2 regions of the Paenibacillus sp. P2(2022) genome follow, and region 2 is predicted to be linked to the other one. Evidence: riboswitches for the same ligand, from Rfam matches in the RefSeq annotation. Region 2 holds a riboswitch; the other holds the start of a gene.

What was found. A riboswitch is a leader RNA that binds a small molecule or an ion and turns the genes downstream of it on or off. The one in region 2 is predicted to bind cobalamin.
Region 1: linked by a shared signal. The riboswitch ahead of MMB75_RS14045 (ABC transporter substrate-binding protein) and the one ahead of metE (5-methyltetrahydropteroyltriglutamate--homocysteine S-methyltransferase) in region 2 are both predicted to bind cobalamin.

Annotation. Positions count from the first base shown of each region.
Region 1 covers NZ_JAKWFI010000003.1:506,280-514,215, forward strand. The annotation lists gene nikA (nickel ABC transporter substrate-binding protein) at 1-847, opposite strand, end outside; gene MMB75_RS14025 (ABC transporter ATP-binding protein) at 990-1,766, opposite strand; gene MMB75_RS14030 (ATP-binding cassette domain-containing protein) at 1,763-2,680, opposite strand; gene nikC (nickel transporter permease) at 2,680-3,495, opposite strand; gene nikB (nickel ABC transporter permease) at 3,510-4,439, opposite strand; gene MMB75_RS14045 (ABC transporter substrate-binding protein) at 4,455-6,038, opposite strand; cobalamin riboswitch at 6,255-6,459, opposite strand; gene MMB75_RS14050 (hypothetical protein) at 6,842-6,973, opposite strand; gene MMB75_RS14055 (nucleobase:cation symporter-2 family protein) at 7,226-7,936, opposite strand, start outside.
Region 2 covers NZ_JAKWFI010000003.1:299,472-307,407, reverse strand. The annotation lists gene MMB75_RS13155 (hypothetical protein) at 1-16, shown strand, start outside; gene MMB75_RS13150 (AbrB/MazE/SpoVT family DNA-binding domain-containing protein) at 86-523, opposite strand; gene MMB75_RS13145 (3-ketoacyl-ACP reductase) at 709-1,428, opposite strand; gene MMB75_RS13140 (DUF4097 family beta strand repeat-containing protein) at 1,546-2,397, opposite strand; gene MMB75_RS13135 (DUF1700 domain-containing protein) at 2,402-2,953, opposite strand; gene MMB75_RS13130 (PadR family transcriptional regulator) at 2,946-3,275, opposite strand; gene MMB75_RS13125 (DUF6985 domain-containing protein) at 3,656-4,189, shown strand; gene metE (5-methyltetrahydropteroyltriglutamate--homocysteine S-methyltransferase) at 4,277-6,595, opposite strand; cobalamin riboswitch at 6,754-6,949, opposite strand; gene nrdG (anaerobic ribonucleoside-triphosphate reductase activating protein) at 7,139-7,636, opposite strand; gene MMB75_RS13110 (anaerobic ribonucleoside triphosphate reductase) at 7,633-7,936, opposite strand, start outside.

The DNA.
Region 1 (7,936 bases), 210 kb from region 2:
ACAGCGTGGTAACATACTGATTCGCGTCGCGAAGCTGTTTGAAAGCATCCAGGCTAATAACACCTTCTCCATAAATCAGATCCAGGTCGCCTTTTTCAAAGGCCATTACACGTGTTTCACCATCGGGAATAATTTTGACCGTAATTTTGTCCACCTTCGGTGCAGTACCCCAATAATTCGGGTTACGCTTAAAGGTTGCATACTCATCCTGCTTGTATTCATCCAGCATCCAAGGTCCTGTACCTACAGGTTTCTTAATTCCTTTGGACGTATCTCCATCATCCGGGAACCCGGCTTCACCCAAAAAACGGAACGGGCGAACGACAGACAGATCCTGAATAACTGGGTAGTATGGCTCTTTGAGCGTCATTCGGAACGTACTGTCATCTACAGCTTCAGTTTTATCGAGAACGCCTACTATACCAAGCCAGCTATGCGTTTTCTCATTTTTCATAATAGCGTCAAAGTTCTTTTTCACAATCGCCGCATTAAATAGCGTTCCATCGGAAAATTTCACACCTTTACGCAGCTTAAACGTATATGTCTTGCCGTCCTTGGATATGGTCCAGGATTCAGCCAAAGCAGGCTCTAGCTTGCCTCCTTGCTTGTAGCTGACTAACGGCTCATAAATCATGGATTGTGCAAATAGCTGGGAAGGGTTGTATACGTGAGGATTCATTGTACCAATGTCCCGTGGCCACGATAGCGTGATCGACTTTTCATTGGCAGCTCCGTTAGTAGAGGTGGATGCAGGTGTGTTCTCCTGCTTCGCGCAGCCCAGAATAACGGATAATAAGAGGAGCGTCACCAACATAAAGGTGGCAGTCTTGCGGTGTCGAACGGACATCAATGTATTTCCCCTTTTCTATATATGTGATAATGATTATCATAATCATATTTAGAATAGGTACCACATTATATTTTGTCAACAATATTCGACAAGCAAAGCTCTTATTTATTTTGAATTTGTATAATATTAAATTTATGGATTAATCCGCCAACGTTTGAAATAGAGTACGCGTGTATTCATGCTTCACTAGCTCTTCATCCCAATCCTCAAATATTTCCACGATCTCTCCCTGAACCATGACGGCAACACGATCACAGAACGTACGGGTGGATTGAAGATCATGGGTGATGAAAAGATAGGACAACTGACGTTCGAGCTGCATTCTTTTGAGCATGTTCAGCACGGAGGACTGGGTTGTCGTATCCAGATTGGCGACGGATTCATCGAACAGGATGATTTCTGGTTCAACGGCCAACGCCCGAGCAATGCACACCCGCTGTTTTTGTCCACCGCTTAGCTGCGCAGGGTATTTTTTCAGACTGTCAGCCTCTAACCCTACCGATTCCAGTAAGGAAAGGCAGATATCCAGTGCCCTTACTTTTCGCTCAGGAAAATAGTTGCAGATCGGCTCCATCAGAATATCTCGAATGGTCATACGGGGATGCAGTGAGGAGGCCGAGTCCTGCGCGACTAACTGGATTCGTTTGTACAGATGAATATCTTTCATCCTTCCGGTATGTATGGGCTGCTGATTCAGCCAGATTTCCCCCGAGGTCAACGACTCTAGCCCCAGGATACACTGTGCCAGCGTACTTTTGCCACTTCCGCTTTCTCCAACCAGTCCAAGGCATTCTCCCTGTCGTAATTCCAAGCTCACTTTCTTTATAGCCTGCTCACTGTGTTTCGTATTGAACCAGCCTTTTCTCCGTCTGCGGACAGGATAAGCTTTGGTGACGTTCTTCAATTCCAATATCACGGTTGCATCCTCCCTTCCGGGGTCATCTCCAATACTCGATCTGCTACGCGACTCATACCCTGACGATCATGTGAAATTAACAAAATAGTGAGCTCGAAATCCTCTCTCAACTGTAAAAGCAATGACAGAACCTTGTCGCGGTTGATCACATCCAGCGCTGTAGTGGGCTCGTCGGCAATAAAGAGGCGCGGGCCGGAGCTTAACATTGCAGCCAGCAGCACCCTTTGGCACATACCTCCGCTTAGTTCAAAAGGATATGATGACAGAATATACTCAGGATCGGCAAAACCGACCTTGCGGAGCAGAGAACACAAATAAGCTTCCTGCCCTGGAGTAGTGCGGCCTCCAGCCAGCTCCGTGACACGGTTCAGCATCTGTCGCATCCGTGACATTACGCCCTGTCGTCGATGGGTCTGCTGTGATGCAGTGTGGGACGGGGCAAGATCAGCCTGTCCCTGCTCCTTCTGGGCGTGCATTTGGCGCCGCCTGTGCAGTCTAAGCGTATCCGTCAGCTGGGCGCGGACGGTACGGATCGGATTCAGCCCGCTCAGCGATTGTTGAATGAGCAGGGCAATATCCTCACGGCGCAGTCTTTGCCAGCGCTGTTCATGGAATGGGATAATGTCTTCCCCGTTATAGTAGATGCACCCTTGCGTAACACCAACACTTGGGTCCAGCATACCCGCGATTGCGTGTGCGGTCAGGCTCTTGCCACATCCACTTGGTCCAGTCAGAGCCACAATTTCCCCTGGGTAGACGGAAAAGTTCACATCTCGCAGTAGCGGATTGCTCTCGCTTCCGCTTGCTCCTGCACCTGTACGACTAATCTCCAAATGTTCCACGTGTAACAACGGTTTTTGTACGTAAGCTCGCTCTATCGTATCCTTCCACCCTATGACTGGTCGTTTTCCCACTATTTCGCCGCCCCCTTTTCTGAAAAATGATCACCCAGAAGCTGGCAGGCAAGCACAAACAGCATAATCGCCAAACCCGGAAAGATCATAACATGCGGAGCCACCTGAAAATACGAGGTTGCATCATGCAGCATCACGCCCCACTCTGGCTTGGGCGGCTGTACACCCAATCCAAGAAAGGAGAGTCCAGCGATCATCAACACCACGTGTCCAATATCCCATACCGCATATACCAATAATTGCGGCCATACTTGTGGCAATACATAACGTCTTAGTATGCGCACGTGTGAATTGCCGGACAAACGGGCATACCGTACATAGTCCTCCTGGCAGGCTTTTTGAACCAAACTACGGATATAGCGGACATAGCCCGCCCACCGTACCGCAATAATCGCTAAGGTCATGTTGACGAAACCCGGCCCCAAAATACCCACAATCGCCACCGTTAAAATAATATCGGGAAAAGCCAGTACGCCATCGATTCCCCGCATAATCAGCTGATCCACGCGTCCTCGCACATAACCAATGAGCATGCCTGTGGGCAGACTAATACACAGCGTTGCTACCGTAATCGCACAAGCGATTAACACGCTTGTCCGAATTCCATAAATGAGCCGTGACAGCACATCCCGACCCAGATGATCCGTACCGAAAGGATATTTACGGCTGGGTGGTGCCAAACGGTTCAGAAGGTCCACATGCAGAGGATCATGCGGAGCGGCCCAGGGAGCCAGCAACCCAAGCAGCACGATCAGGCCAAACAGTGCGCCCCCTGCCAGCAAGCTTCCTCTAAAGGAAAGCCGTATCTTTTTCATTTTCAGCTTCCCCCTTAACGCAAACGCAGCCTTGGATCTATCACCGTCTGGACCACATCCACCAAACACTGAACACCTACAATTAAAAACGCGGCAAACATAACATATCCCTGAATCACCGGGTAATCCCGCTGCGTAATTGCATCTATAAAATACTTTCCTAACCCTGGCCATGAAAAAATGGTTTCTACGATGACGTTACCTGCCAGCATAAATGATAGATTCGTACCTAATAGCGTGATCATAGGCAGAACGGCATGTTTAAATATCTCAAAAAAGAGAATATGCATACGTGAAAAACCGCGAGCTCTCGCTGCCTTCACAAAATTCCGGTCACTCAGCTCCAGCATCTGAGCACGCAATACACGGGCTTGCACCGTTCCCAATCCTGCACCAAGCGTCAGCGCTGGGAGCACTAAATGTGTCCAGTCCTCCCTTCCCATGGATGGGAGCCAGCCCAAGCGAACGGAAAATAGATAGATCAGCAGAAACCCAAGCCAAAAAGAAGGAATTGACGATCCCAGCAAAGCGAACAGCCTGCCCAGACGATCTAGTGGACCGCTGACTTTTAGCGAGGCAGCCAGTCCCATCCCAAGCGTAAGCACCGCCATGACGGCAAAGCCCGCCAAAGCTAGCTCCACCGTAGCGGGCAGTCTGCTCCATAGTTCGTTTAGCACTGACTCCTTGGACACATACGAGGTTCCCCAATGTCCTGTGAACACATCCCTCAGCCAGTTCACATATTGAATATGAAGCGGCTCATTCAAGCCCAGTTCGTTTCGCAGCGCGGTTAGCGCCTCCCCAGAAGCAGGAACATTATGCGCGGTGAGCAAAATGAGAGCAGGGTCACCAGGGGCCAGCCTCATCAGTACAAAAGTCAGCGTAGATACAACGAATACAATGATGGGCAGCTGCGCCACACGTTCCAATATAAAACGAATCATAGGATACGTTGCTCGTTATTCCGCAATATCAGATTGCGCTGTAATGTAGTAATACTCGATCGGATGCGGTGTAAAGCCCTTTACTCCTTTTTTCACACCAAACACATTGTCAGGGTGCACAATGAACGACTGCGGTAAATCTGTATTGATGATATCCAGCGCTTGCAGTGTTACCGCATTACGCTGTGCGGTATCCTTCGCCAACTTCAGGCTGTGAAGAATATTCTCCAGCGGTTTGGAAGCATAACGGCTTACATTCGCTTCACTTGTAGAGGAGTAGAACATGTCCATAAAATACTGCGGCTCCCCTGTATGGGCCGTGAGCATGCTGTACATAGCAAAATCCCAATCATTTTTGGTCAATGCCTCGTCGATATTTTCCACCTTGCGAATCTTGACCTGGATTCCCTCATTCAGCAATTGGCTCTGAATCACCTCAGCCATGACGGATAGCTCCGGACGCTGTGGGAAGGTCAGCAGCGTAACCTCGAATGGCTTGCCCTGCTTGGTCCACGTACCTTGGGCATCCTTCTGCCAGCCATCCTTCGTCAACAACTGCTCCGCCGTTCCGTCCAATGCTTTGCGCTCAATCTTACCGAAGGGAAGAATGCTCGGAAACGGGCTGCTTGCTTCCGTACCGAAGCCTCTCATGACGGCGCTCACAATGGATGCGCGCGGAATCAGACTGTCCACCACCTTACGGTTGGTTGCATCCTTGAACACAGGTGATTCCATGTTGTACACAATCATATGGGTGCGCAAGGATGGAGCCGACAGCACTTGTAGCTTGTCGTTCTTTTTTAATACCTCTGCGTTATCTACCGGAATATCCGTCGCTACATCCACCTCACCAGATTGTAACGCCATCAGGCGCGAATTACCGTCCGTAATGAATTTCATCGTCGCTTCGGCCAATCGCGCCTTTTCGCCCCAGTATCCGTCATAACGCTCGACGACCAAGGATTGATCCTTGTTGAAGGCTTTGATTTTAAAAGCACCTGTCATTGCAGGGTAGCTTTGCTCATCTTTCATGGATGCCACATCCAGTACAATCGTTGACGGATCAGCCAAATTGGATACCAGCGCTGCATTCGGCTGGTTTGTCGTAATTTTCAGCGTCAGCGGACCAGTTACATCAATGGACTTCACATCCAGTAAATCCTTCGCCAGATGGCTTTTTTCGATTGAGCGCAGCAAAGATGCTTTTACACTTACTGCATCCATGCTCTTTCCATTATGAAACGTGACCTTATCCTGCACGCTGAACGACCACACATTAGGACTATCATGCTTCCACTCCTTGGCTAGCCAAGCTACAGGTTCCAGTTTTTCATTCAAACGAATGAGTGTCTCACCGGCACCGGAACGCATCACATCCCAGCTATTGTCTCCATGCGGATCGACGCCTGACGGTTTCCACGTATACGCCATCACCAGCTTTTTATCTGCTTGAGTCTGTTGTGCAGACGTGTTCTCACCCTTGCCCGAGCTATCCTCCGTCTTCGTGGCTGCGCCACATCCCGAAAGAGTCATAACTGCCATCAGCAGCAGCAATCCTGTACATATGAACCATGAACGCCTATTACGATTGCCTATCATCCCACATTTCCCCCTCTATCTTGTAAAATCGTATAAACCTAACGCAAAACGCGAAAAAGCATTCCCAACCACTTGATCAGCAGTCAGAAATGCTTTCATTATAAAATGTCAAAACTCACCTCAAAGCCAGCTCCAAAAACATAGAAGGGATCAGATCGGTTTCAGACATTCCGTATGCAGCACGCCTAACCACCTCCCCAGCATCCCGTGGGTCTGACAGTGATGTCAAAACAGGCAGGTCTCCTGACTCCAAGCGTATCTTTCAGGCCTTCCCGGTTCCTCACAGTTCCAGTGGCTTGTTCTGAAAGCTCCAGCAGTACCCTGCTGATGCCTGTATACAGTGGCGGGTCCGTGTCGGAATCTACCGAACTTCCCTTTTAAGTGAACACGCTCAACAACTATCTACATCGTCTCTACGAAACTTCGTATATAGAGTTGTCCGGCTCACACCTGTTTTCTTCCTTTATTCCTTTTTATTACGATTTAGGATTATCTTATTTTGTTGCTACTGGCTTGTCAACAAATGTTGCGTAATAATTTAAATTTGAATGATATAGTGTGAATCAAGACCAAGGCTATTCATTGCTTGCGCGCAATTGAAGGTATGTCTTAACGTTGCGTGCACACAATTCACGTGTTAAAATTAGGTATAGAGATAACCACCGTATCCGTATACTAAAAAGAGCCTTCGCCGCTCCAACGGCAAAGACTCTTAGGACTTGAAAGGCTGTGGATCACCACCACGGCGCGCTGCATAACTGAATGTTAATGCGAACGAAACCCACCGTTAGGGGCCAACCTAATTACGCGGTGGGTTTTCGCTTGTTCCGAAATTTCCGACGCAGCCAGCGATAAAGCTTACGAATACTAAACACCAGGCTTAGTAACGTAACCATCCAACGCAGCACATCATAGCACGACACAAGGTTGACCATCGGCTTCACCCCCTTTCGGGAAGCTGCGCCGTGATCCGAAAACATCCACCACTATCCAAAGTCCTTAAGGTAGATTATACCATGCCTCTTCCTACCACTCGAAAATCCAAACCCCGATCTTCATACAGAAAGAGGGTTTTATCAATAATTTCATGCTGCTTAATAAATAACTAGTTCTGGATAACCCCATGCCAAACAGCCGGAAAAGAGGCTACGCCCTCTCTCCGGCTGTTTTTGTTTATTTCCTATTCATCAAACCTTCTGTGGAACTTCTGAGACATTAACGCCTTTGACCGATTCACCCTGTTTTCTTGCCAAAACAATGTTCAAGACAATTGCCGTAATCGAGCCAGATACGATGCCGTTTTGCAGCAGCATTTTGGCAAAGCTCGGCAGTTGGTCGAACATTTGCGGCAGAACAGCTGAGCCTAGGCCCACGGCAATACTGCATGCTGCAATCAGCAGATTGCTTTCTTTCCGCAGATCCACTTCTGACAAAATAGACATGCCTGATGCAGCAACCGAGCCAAACATGACGATCATCGCCCCGCCCAGCACAGCGTTAGGAATCACTGTCGTCAAGGCAGCCAGCTTAGGCAGCAAACCGAGGACGACCATGATGCCGCCAGCAGCAAAAATAACGTTACGGGATTTGACGCGAGTCAGCGAGATTAAACCCACATTTTGGGAGAAGGCCGTGTAAGGGAACGCATTAAAAATACCGCCCAACATAATTGCAAGTCCTTCCGAACGAAGTCCATTGACGATTTGCTTTTGCTCCACTTTCTGATCAATCGCTTTACCTACTGCTAGATAAACCCCCGTAGACTCGACCATGCTCACAATATTGACGATAATCATCGTACATACTGCCATAATGCTAAACTCCGGCTTACCAAAATAAAACGGCTGCGCAATACTCACCCACGAAGCATCCGCTACGGGAGCAAAATGCACCATTCC
Region 2 (7,936 bases):
GTCTGACATTGCGTAATAATGAATGATTCCAGAGCCGACAGGCTCTTTTTTTATTATTTTTAACAAACGAGGTGAACGGATAGATTCAAAGGAGCAGCTTTTTAAGCTGTGAGACGCGACCTTGAGACAATTCCAGCATTTCGGCTAATTCTTTTTGAGAGACATTAGGGTATTCCTCCATGAGCTGCTTAAGTTTATTCAGGAGCTCATTCTGATTTCTGTAGCTCCTTCTTTTCTTCGGCTGGACAGGACGTGCTTCACTCAAATGACTGGAGGGATTATCGCTCTTCAGGTTCTCAATACAACTCTTGCATATCAGATGATCTCTGAAATAGCTTAAATGATCAACGGCACCACAAAAATAACAAGAAACCCCCGTATACTTGCGAATCATCAGTCCCTCTGGTGTAATAAAAAAATCGAGAGCATCTCCAATATTAATATTCATAGAGGTGCGCAGTTCTTTGGGTAGCACAATGCGTCCCAAATGGTCTAGTGGTCGTGTCATTCCTGTATTCTTCATCATTTTTCCCCTTTCTTGGAATGCGCTTATGGTTGCTGGAATTGTATGTTATGTATGCTGGAAGTACAAAGCGCTTATATTACAGTTTGTTTTGGTATAGCTATCCTAAAAAAAGCTCCGGCATGACGAACAATTACGTCTGCCGGAGCTTGGTGCAGCCAATGAATCTAAGATGTCATGTCGAATTACTGTGGGTTGGTTGTCCAAATGCCGGCTACTTTTAATTGAACCCGTGGCGGCAGCTTCAATGCAGCTAATGTCAGATCGGCCAAATCCTGCGGCTGAAGCATGCGGTCCTCGTCACCAATATTCAATCCCGCATTTACCGCCAATTCTGTATTGACCGTGCTTGGAGTCAGCGCGGTTACCCGAATATTGGATTTGCGAACTTCCTGCATCAGTGCTTCCGTGAAGCCCATCAAAGCAAATTTGGATGCGCAATATGCCGAGCCTGTTGCAAAACCTCGTTCCCCTGCTGTGGAGGAAATGTTAATAATATTTCCGCTCTGTTGCGCCAGCATGCTTGGAAGAGCGGCGTGTGTAACATAATAGGTTCCCATCAGGTTTACGCGAATAATACGTTCCCACTCTTCGGGGTCCATATCTGCGACTGTGCCGAAGGTGGCGATGCCTGCATTGTTGATCAAAATATCGACGGCACCCAGCTCATGCTCCAGTGAAGCTACAGCAGCAGCGGCCTGTGTACGATCCGATATATCTGCAACAGCACTCACCACTTTCACACCGTATGTACTCCCCAGTGAATCCTGCAGCTTTTGTAGGTCGGTCAATGTGCGTGAGATTAACCCCAGATTAACGCCTTCCTTGGCCAAGGTCTCGGCAATTGCCTTGCCGATTCCTTTGCTGGCTCCTGTAATAATGGCTGTTTTGTTTTTAAGTTCCATCCAGTCTCCTCCTTATCACTATATAACGTGGTTGTGCATCTGAGCACATGGTTACATTATACTAGGTTAAACCCCTAGAACCAAACTTCGCCTGATGAGACATTATGTAGTAGCCTCCTATTTGGAAATATCAATATCCCCTGAAGTGGTTTCGACCTTGATCACGCTCGCGGCGCCGGGAACAGATTCGGGAGTGTTTATGCTTCCAGAGTCAGAGTGGACATTATAGACACCTTTAAAATCGGGAGCCTGCTTAATATTTACATCACCGGAATCAGAATTCACTTCCAAGTTGGATACGGTGCGTTGCGTAATATTAGATTCCCCTGAGGTTAGGGATAGAAGGCCGTTACCGCTATAATCGCGGATGGTGACATCTCCTGAAGTAAGCTTTAGCTCCATATCTGCTGTAAGCTGATTGGCTATAAAGTTACCGGATGTTAGATTTGCGATCAGGTGGGTACTTCGGAGGTTTGTAATCTCGGCAGTGCCTGAGGTAGCAGTAATAGAAGTATTCTCCACGGAGGCATCTTGAAGTTTTACATTTCCTGAATGTGTATCTACCTGCAGATCAGCTAGTGTTTCCCCAGCAGGCATCTCTACAGTAATCGTTTGATCCAAATCAGGGGTAAACGAAAAGAATGACAAGGAAGGGGCCGGCTTCGATTGAATGGTAAGCTTACCGTTCTCAATTCGGGCATTATGAATCTGGTCGGCTACTTTTGTCTGAACTTCTCCGCTGATGCGTATCGTACCTTGGTCGCCAGAGCCAGGAGTGAACAAAATAGAAACATCATCAGAACTGTCCACTTTCAGGTTTTGAAGCTGACCACGTGTAAATGTCCATTTTTTATTTATAGCTGTTGTTTCTTTCATTACTTGTTGATTCCATGGAGCGCCGTAGACCACCATTCCGGCTACACCGATGACAATGCACAACCCAGCTGCAATAAACCACTTTTTATTCATGTTGTTAGTAAGCTCCCCTCAGGGTAGTCTGATTCCATTTCCAGTATCGCACTGTGCCCTTTACCATAAGGAGTAGGAGATAACGTACCCCAGGCAGCAGCAATAGCCCCATACCTGTTAACGTGATGGAGAAGAAGAATTTGGTTGGGTAAAAGGTGCTGTTGAGCGCATAATCAGTGACGGCGAGTAGAGGGGCTGCAACGAAACTGACCGCCACTGCGGTTAATGAAGCCCATACCGCCCATAGGGTAGCTAGAATCGGGATGGAAATCAACAAGTTGAGAAACAGCAGCCCTAAGAAAGTAAAAAGATTGCGTGCGAAGCTTCCTTGGCGAAGTGGAGGGGAAGCGTTCCAGCCTACATTGGGAACATCCAATGCTTCTCGGGCAATATCCTCTGGGTTCCCCAACTCATGGGCAATTTCAGTTTCGCTTTTTCCATTGGCCAAGCCGTAGTCAAAATGCTGGCTCAAATCACTAAGCAACTCATGGCGTACCTCTGCAGGGAGAGGAGATAGGCGCTGCTCCACCTCTGTAAGAAACTGTTTTCTATTCATCAGGATCTCCTTCCTTCAGTAGGCTTGCGACATGATGGACAAAATCATTCCATTCCCGTGTAAGTAATCTTGTATAATGGCTGCCGGTATCGGTCAGCCGGTAATATTTACGGGGCGGGCCCTCGGTCGATTCCTGTAAATACGTCGTGCAGTATCCCTCGGATACCAGACGGCGAAGCAGTGGATATAGGGCTCCCTCTGCTACTTCGATATGACGGGAGACGGCTTGAGCCAATTCGTAGCCATAGCGGTCTCTACGTCCAATTAGAACTAGAACGCATAGTTCCAGTACCCCTTTTTTGAATTGGATGTTCACATTCACGAGCGATGCTCCCTTCCTGATGTAATCATAATTCATAGGTGTCGTTCGGAATAAGGGGAAGAAACGTGTGTTTGTGCATAATTTGTCACGGGTACTAATTATAAATCAGTAGTCAGGTATAATTTAACATCATGTACTGATTAATGCAAGGTACTAAATTTTTAATAATAAAATATTCGGGTCAAAATGGGCCGGTTTTCTTTCTTGAAGGCTTACACGAATAGCAAATCTTGTAGAATAAAGTAGTTTTATTTGGAAATTCCTCGATTTCTGGCTGGAAACACCCACAGAATGTTACTTTAATTTCATTCATTAAAATGATAGATTGTAAAGTGTTCAATAGAGCTAAAGATTACCTATTATAAAGAGGTGGATAAAGGATGGACTGGAAGCACTGGTATAGGGAATTGGAACAGGATGATGAGACTTGGGATGTGTCGGAGGAGGTTGTACTGCGTGGTGTGGTACATCTTGATTTTTGCGGGCATCCGTCGGAGGTAGAAGTCGAATTTATCGTGGGAGCCGACTCTGAAGAACAGGCACAGGCTATAGAAGAACCTACGGAACCTCAGAGAAAGACATGGGAGAAGTATATGGCATGTTCGTCAGCGATCCATCCTCAAGTATTGGAGTCCATATACCATCATTATGTAGACATCGTGGAAAAGTATCGGAAGGCATACAGCTTATGGGGAGAGGACCCTAATGAATATGCGCCTTATGTGGAGCGACCAGAGCAATTGCTGGATCGAATGCAGCTTATATCTATACTGATTTCCGACTCATCGGAAAAGGATGAACTATATTTGAATTTTAATTGTTCCTGGGATCGAGAGCATGGCTTAGGCGTACATCTGAAGCAGCTAAAAATCGAGCATATTCAAGGTTTATATACATTATATGACTTGGAATAAATAACTCCCTTCCGGTCTCTAATAGAAAGACCGAAAAGGGAATAGGATATGATGGATATAACAACGTGATTGGATACGATAAAAATATTAGTTGGATACAGACAGCACGGCTCGGGCTGCTTGAGCCGCCTGTACCATTTGCCGCAACGCGGCGACAGATTCCTCCTTGGTGCGGGTTTTCAGCCCACAGTCTGGATTAACCCAGAACAAATCTGCTGGCAGTACGCGCAAGGCACGCTGAATCATGCTTAGCATTTCTGATTCATCAGGAATACGCGGGCTGTGGATATCGTACACGCCCAGACCGATGCCTTTGTCGTACACCTGATCCTCAAAGCTAACAATCAGTTCACCATGACTACGAGAGGTTTCAATAGAAATCACGTCGGCATCCATGTCTGAAATGGACTGGATCATATCTTGGAATTCGGAATAGCACATGTGTGTATGGATTTGGGTCGCAGGTTCAACAGTGGCCGTGGTCACAAGGAAGGCTTGAACCGCCCAATCCAGATAGGCCTGCTGTTGTTCTTTTTTCAACGGGAGCCCTTCGCGAATTGCGGGTTCATCCACCTGAATCATGCTAATACCCGCTTGTTCGAGTGCCTCTACCTCTGCCCGTAATGCCAGAGCTAATTGCAAAGCAACTTGCCTGCGTGGAATATCATTGCGTTCAAAGGACCAGTTCAAAATGGTCACAGGGCCTGTAAGCATTCCTTTAACTGGCTTGGAGGTTAACGATTGGGCAAATGCCGTCTCTTCCACAGTCATTGGTTGATCGAACGACACATCTCCGTAAATAATCGGCGGTTTAACACAGCGGGAGCCGTAGGATTGCACCCATCCGTTTTGTGTAAAAGCAAAGCCTTTTAGTTTTTCGCCAAAAAACTCAACCATGTCGGTCCGTTCAAACTCCCCATGTACAAGCACATCTATGCCAATGTCCTCTTGGATATCAATCCATTCCTTGATCTGCTGCTGGATGAATGTCCGATATTGCTCGGCAGACCATTCTCCTTTGCGATAGTGCAGGCGGGCCTTGCGAACCTCAGCAGTTTGCGGGAAGCTGCCGATGGTCGTCGTAGGCAGTGGGGGTAACTTCAGCCTATTTTGCTGAATTATACGGCGCTCGGCGAAAGGAACGCTGCGTGATAGTGGCTCCTTTGCCAACAGGTCGGCCAAATCGGCAGCTGTCTGTACCCTTGCCGCTGAGCTGTTGAAGCGGGCTACCGCTTCCGCACTTTGCTCAAGCTTGGCAAGTGCGGATGGATCATGCTTACCAAGTGCAGCCGCCAAGACTGCGATTTCATCCAGCTTTTCATCGGCAAAGGCTAGGGCATGCACCAGCTCTCGGTCCAGCTTGTGCTCTGCTTCCAGACTGACCGGCACATGCAGCAGACTGCACGATGGCTGCACGATAAGCTGTTCTGCATTGATTTGTTCTGCTAACTGGCCCAACAGCGCAGCCACGGCATTCAGGTCGCTGCGCCATATATTGCGCCCATCAATGACACCAGCACCCAGCGTTTTCTCTTTGGGGAAGCCATGTCGCGATATATGCTGGAGATTTTCGCCATCATCATAGACAAAATCAAGACCCAGTCCCTGGACTGGAAGTTCAGTCAGACGCTCATAATGATCTAGGCTACCAAAGTAGGTTTGCAGCATGATGTTTAAGGAGGGAGCAGCTTGGGTCAAAGCTTCATAGACCTCCTGAATAATATCCAGATCCTCTACTGGGAATGAGGTGGTCAGGACAGGTTCATCGATTTGGACCCATTGTACGCCTTCTGCTGCTAGTTCGGACAGGACTCGGGCGTATAAAGGCAGGAAGGTTCGTATAATAGAGGCCAGATCCTTACGATCATAGCCTTTGGATAAAACAACAAATGAGTAGGGACCGATGAGAACCGGTTTACCGTCAATACCTAGCTCCTGCTTTGCTTCACGATAAGCGAGTAAGGGCTTATTTTCAGTGAGCACTGGAGCCGCATTTTCCAATTCGGGAACGATGTAGTGGTAATTGGTATTCATCCATTTGGTCATTTCGCTGGCGGTAGCTCCCTTCTGCCCACGTGCCATCCCGAAATACACAGACAGAGGAACCGGACCTGTAGGACGATAGTTGAACCGTTCGGGTACGAGACCGAACATCACAGATGTATCCAGCACATGATCGTAATAGGAAAAGTCTCCGACAGGAATGCGATCAATCCCTTTGTCACGTTGCTTGCTCAGATGCTCCAGACGCAATCTTTTCATCTCACTATGCAGTTCACTTTCGTTAATACTACCCTGCCAGAAGCGCTCCAGTGCTTTCTTCCATTCCCGGTTCCCGCCGATACGCGGATATCCCAGATTACTGCTAGTCAAACCGGACAATGCAGATCGTTCGTTAATGGACATGTAGGTTTCCTCCTAAGTGGTAGCCAGTTTATTTTTACGTACCAAAAAAGGCATTCTGTCCCCAAGGCTAAAAATAAGTAGGGGAAAGAATGCCTCCGCGATTAAAATTCAAAAATACGGCGACTGCTCTTAACACCTCCCTATCTTCCGTAGGTACTGCGATGTTGTTAAAATAGGCAGGTCTCCTGACTTACGGATCATGACGTTCAGCATCCCTTCCCGGTCTGTGGACCAGTGGGTGTATGAGCAGCTGAACATTCCCCGTTTACAGTGGCGGGACCGTCCCGGATTTGCACCGGCTTCCCTTTTAAGTCTGATCTGAATAGAACAGACACCTATTTCCAAACTATGCGATTAAGGTATGACGAATAATTATGCACTCGTATACTTGTTCACCATCATAAGTGAAACTCACAGGATGTGCAATAGAAACAGTAATAGAAACTGGAGTGGAATCTGTTAGTTATATGCAAAAAAGACAAGTCCAACCCATCGTGGGGAACTTGTCTTTGGTATAGCATCTTGCTAAGTAGAACATCGCCTTTAAGCTAATGAAACGGTGTAACCTGCTTGAGTACTGGCTTTCACATCTACCAGGCGCTGATTACGGCTGCCCCGAAAGGGGAGGGTCAAATCCTTTTGCTGTTCAACAAAACGGCCGTCCACAATCACGTCACACAATAGCGCCAGTTCCTGTCGCTCCCGATCCATGAGCAGATCTTCGTAGACAAAGCCTGTGTAGGCCCAGACGGTTCGGTCGGGACAAGCCGCGCGGAAGTCACGTACAAATTGCGAGCATTCTGCTGCTGAGAAAAAAGGGTCTCCCCCGCAGAGAGTCAATCCGTCCAACAGCGGATTATCCATGATATCACGGATGACCTCCTGTTGACGCTTGGGCGTGAATGGCTCCCCTGCGCGAAAGTTCCACGAAGCTGGATTAAAGCAGCCGGGACAGGCATGGCGGCAACCGCTAATGAATACGACGGTGCGCAGGCCGTATCCTTCATTCAGAGATTCCGGAATATAGCCGCACAAATTCACTTATGCTTCACCCGGTCGCGAACTTCGGCTTGCTTGGCAGCATTAAAACGAACGGTATAATCACCTGTCAGATATCCGGTTACCCGACGTAAACGCTGAAAATGCGTGTGTTCCTCATCCGTGCCGCATTGAGGACAGCTTGTCCCGATAATTCCTTCATAGCCGCATTCCGTACAACGATCCACCGGATGGTTGATGGAGAAGTAGCCAATGTTCTGATGCAGCGCGTATTGAACAATTTTAAGAAACGCATCCGGGTTATTCCGCGCATTACCGTCCAGCTCGATGTATGAAATTGCA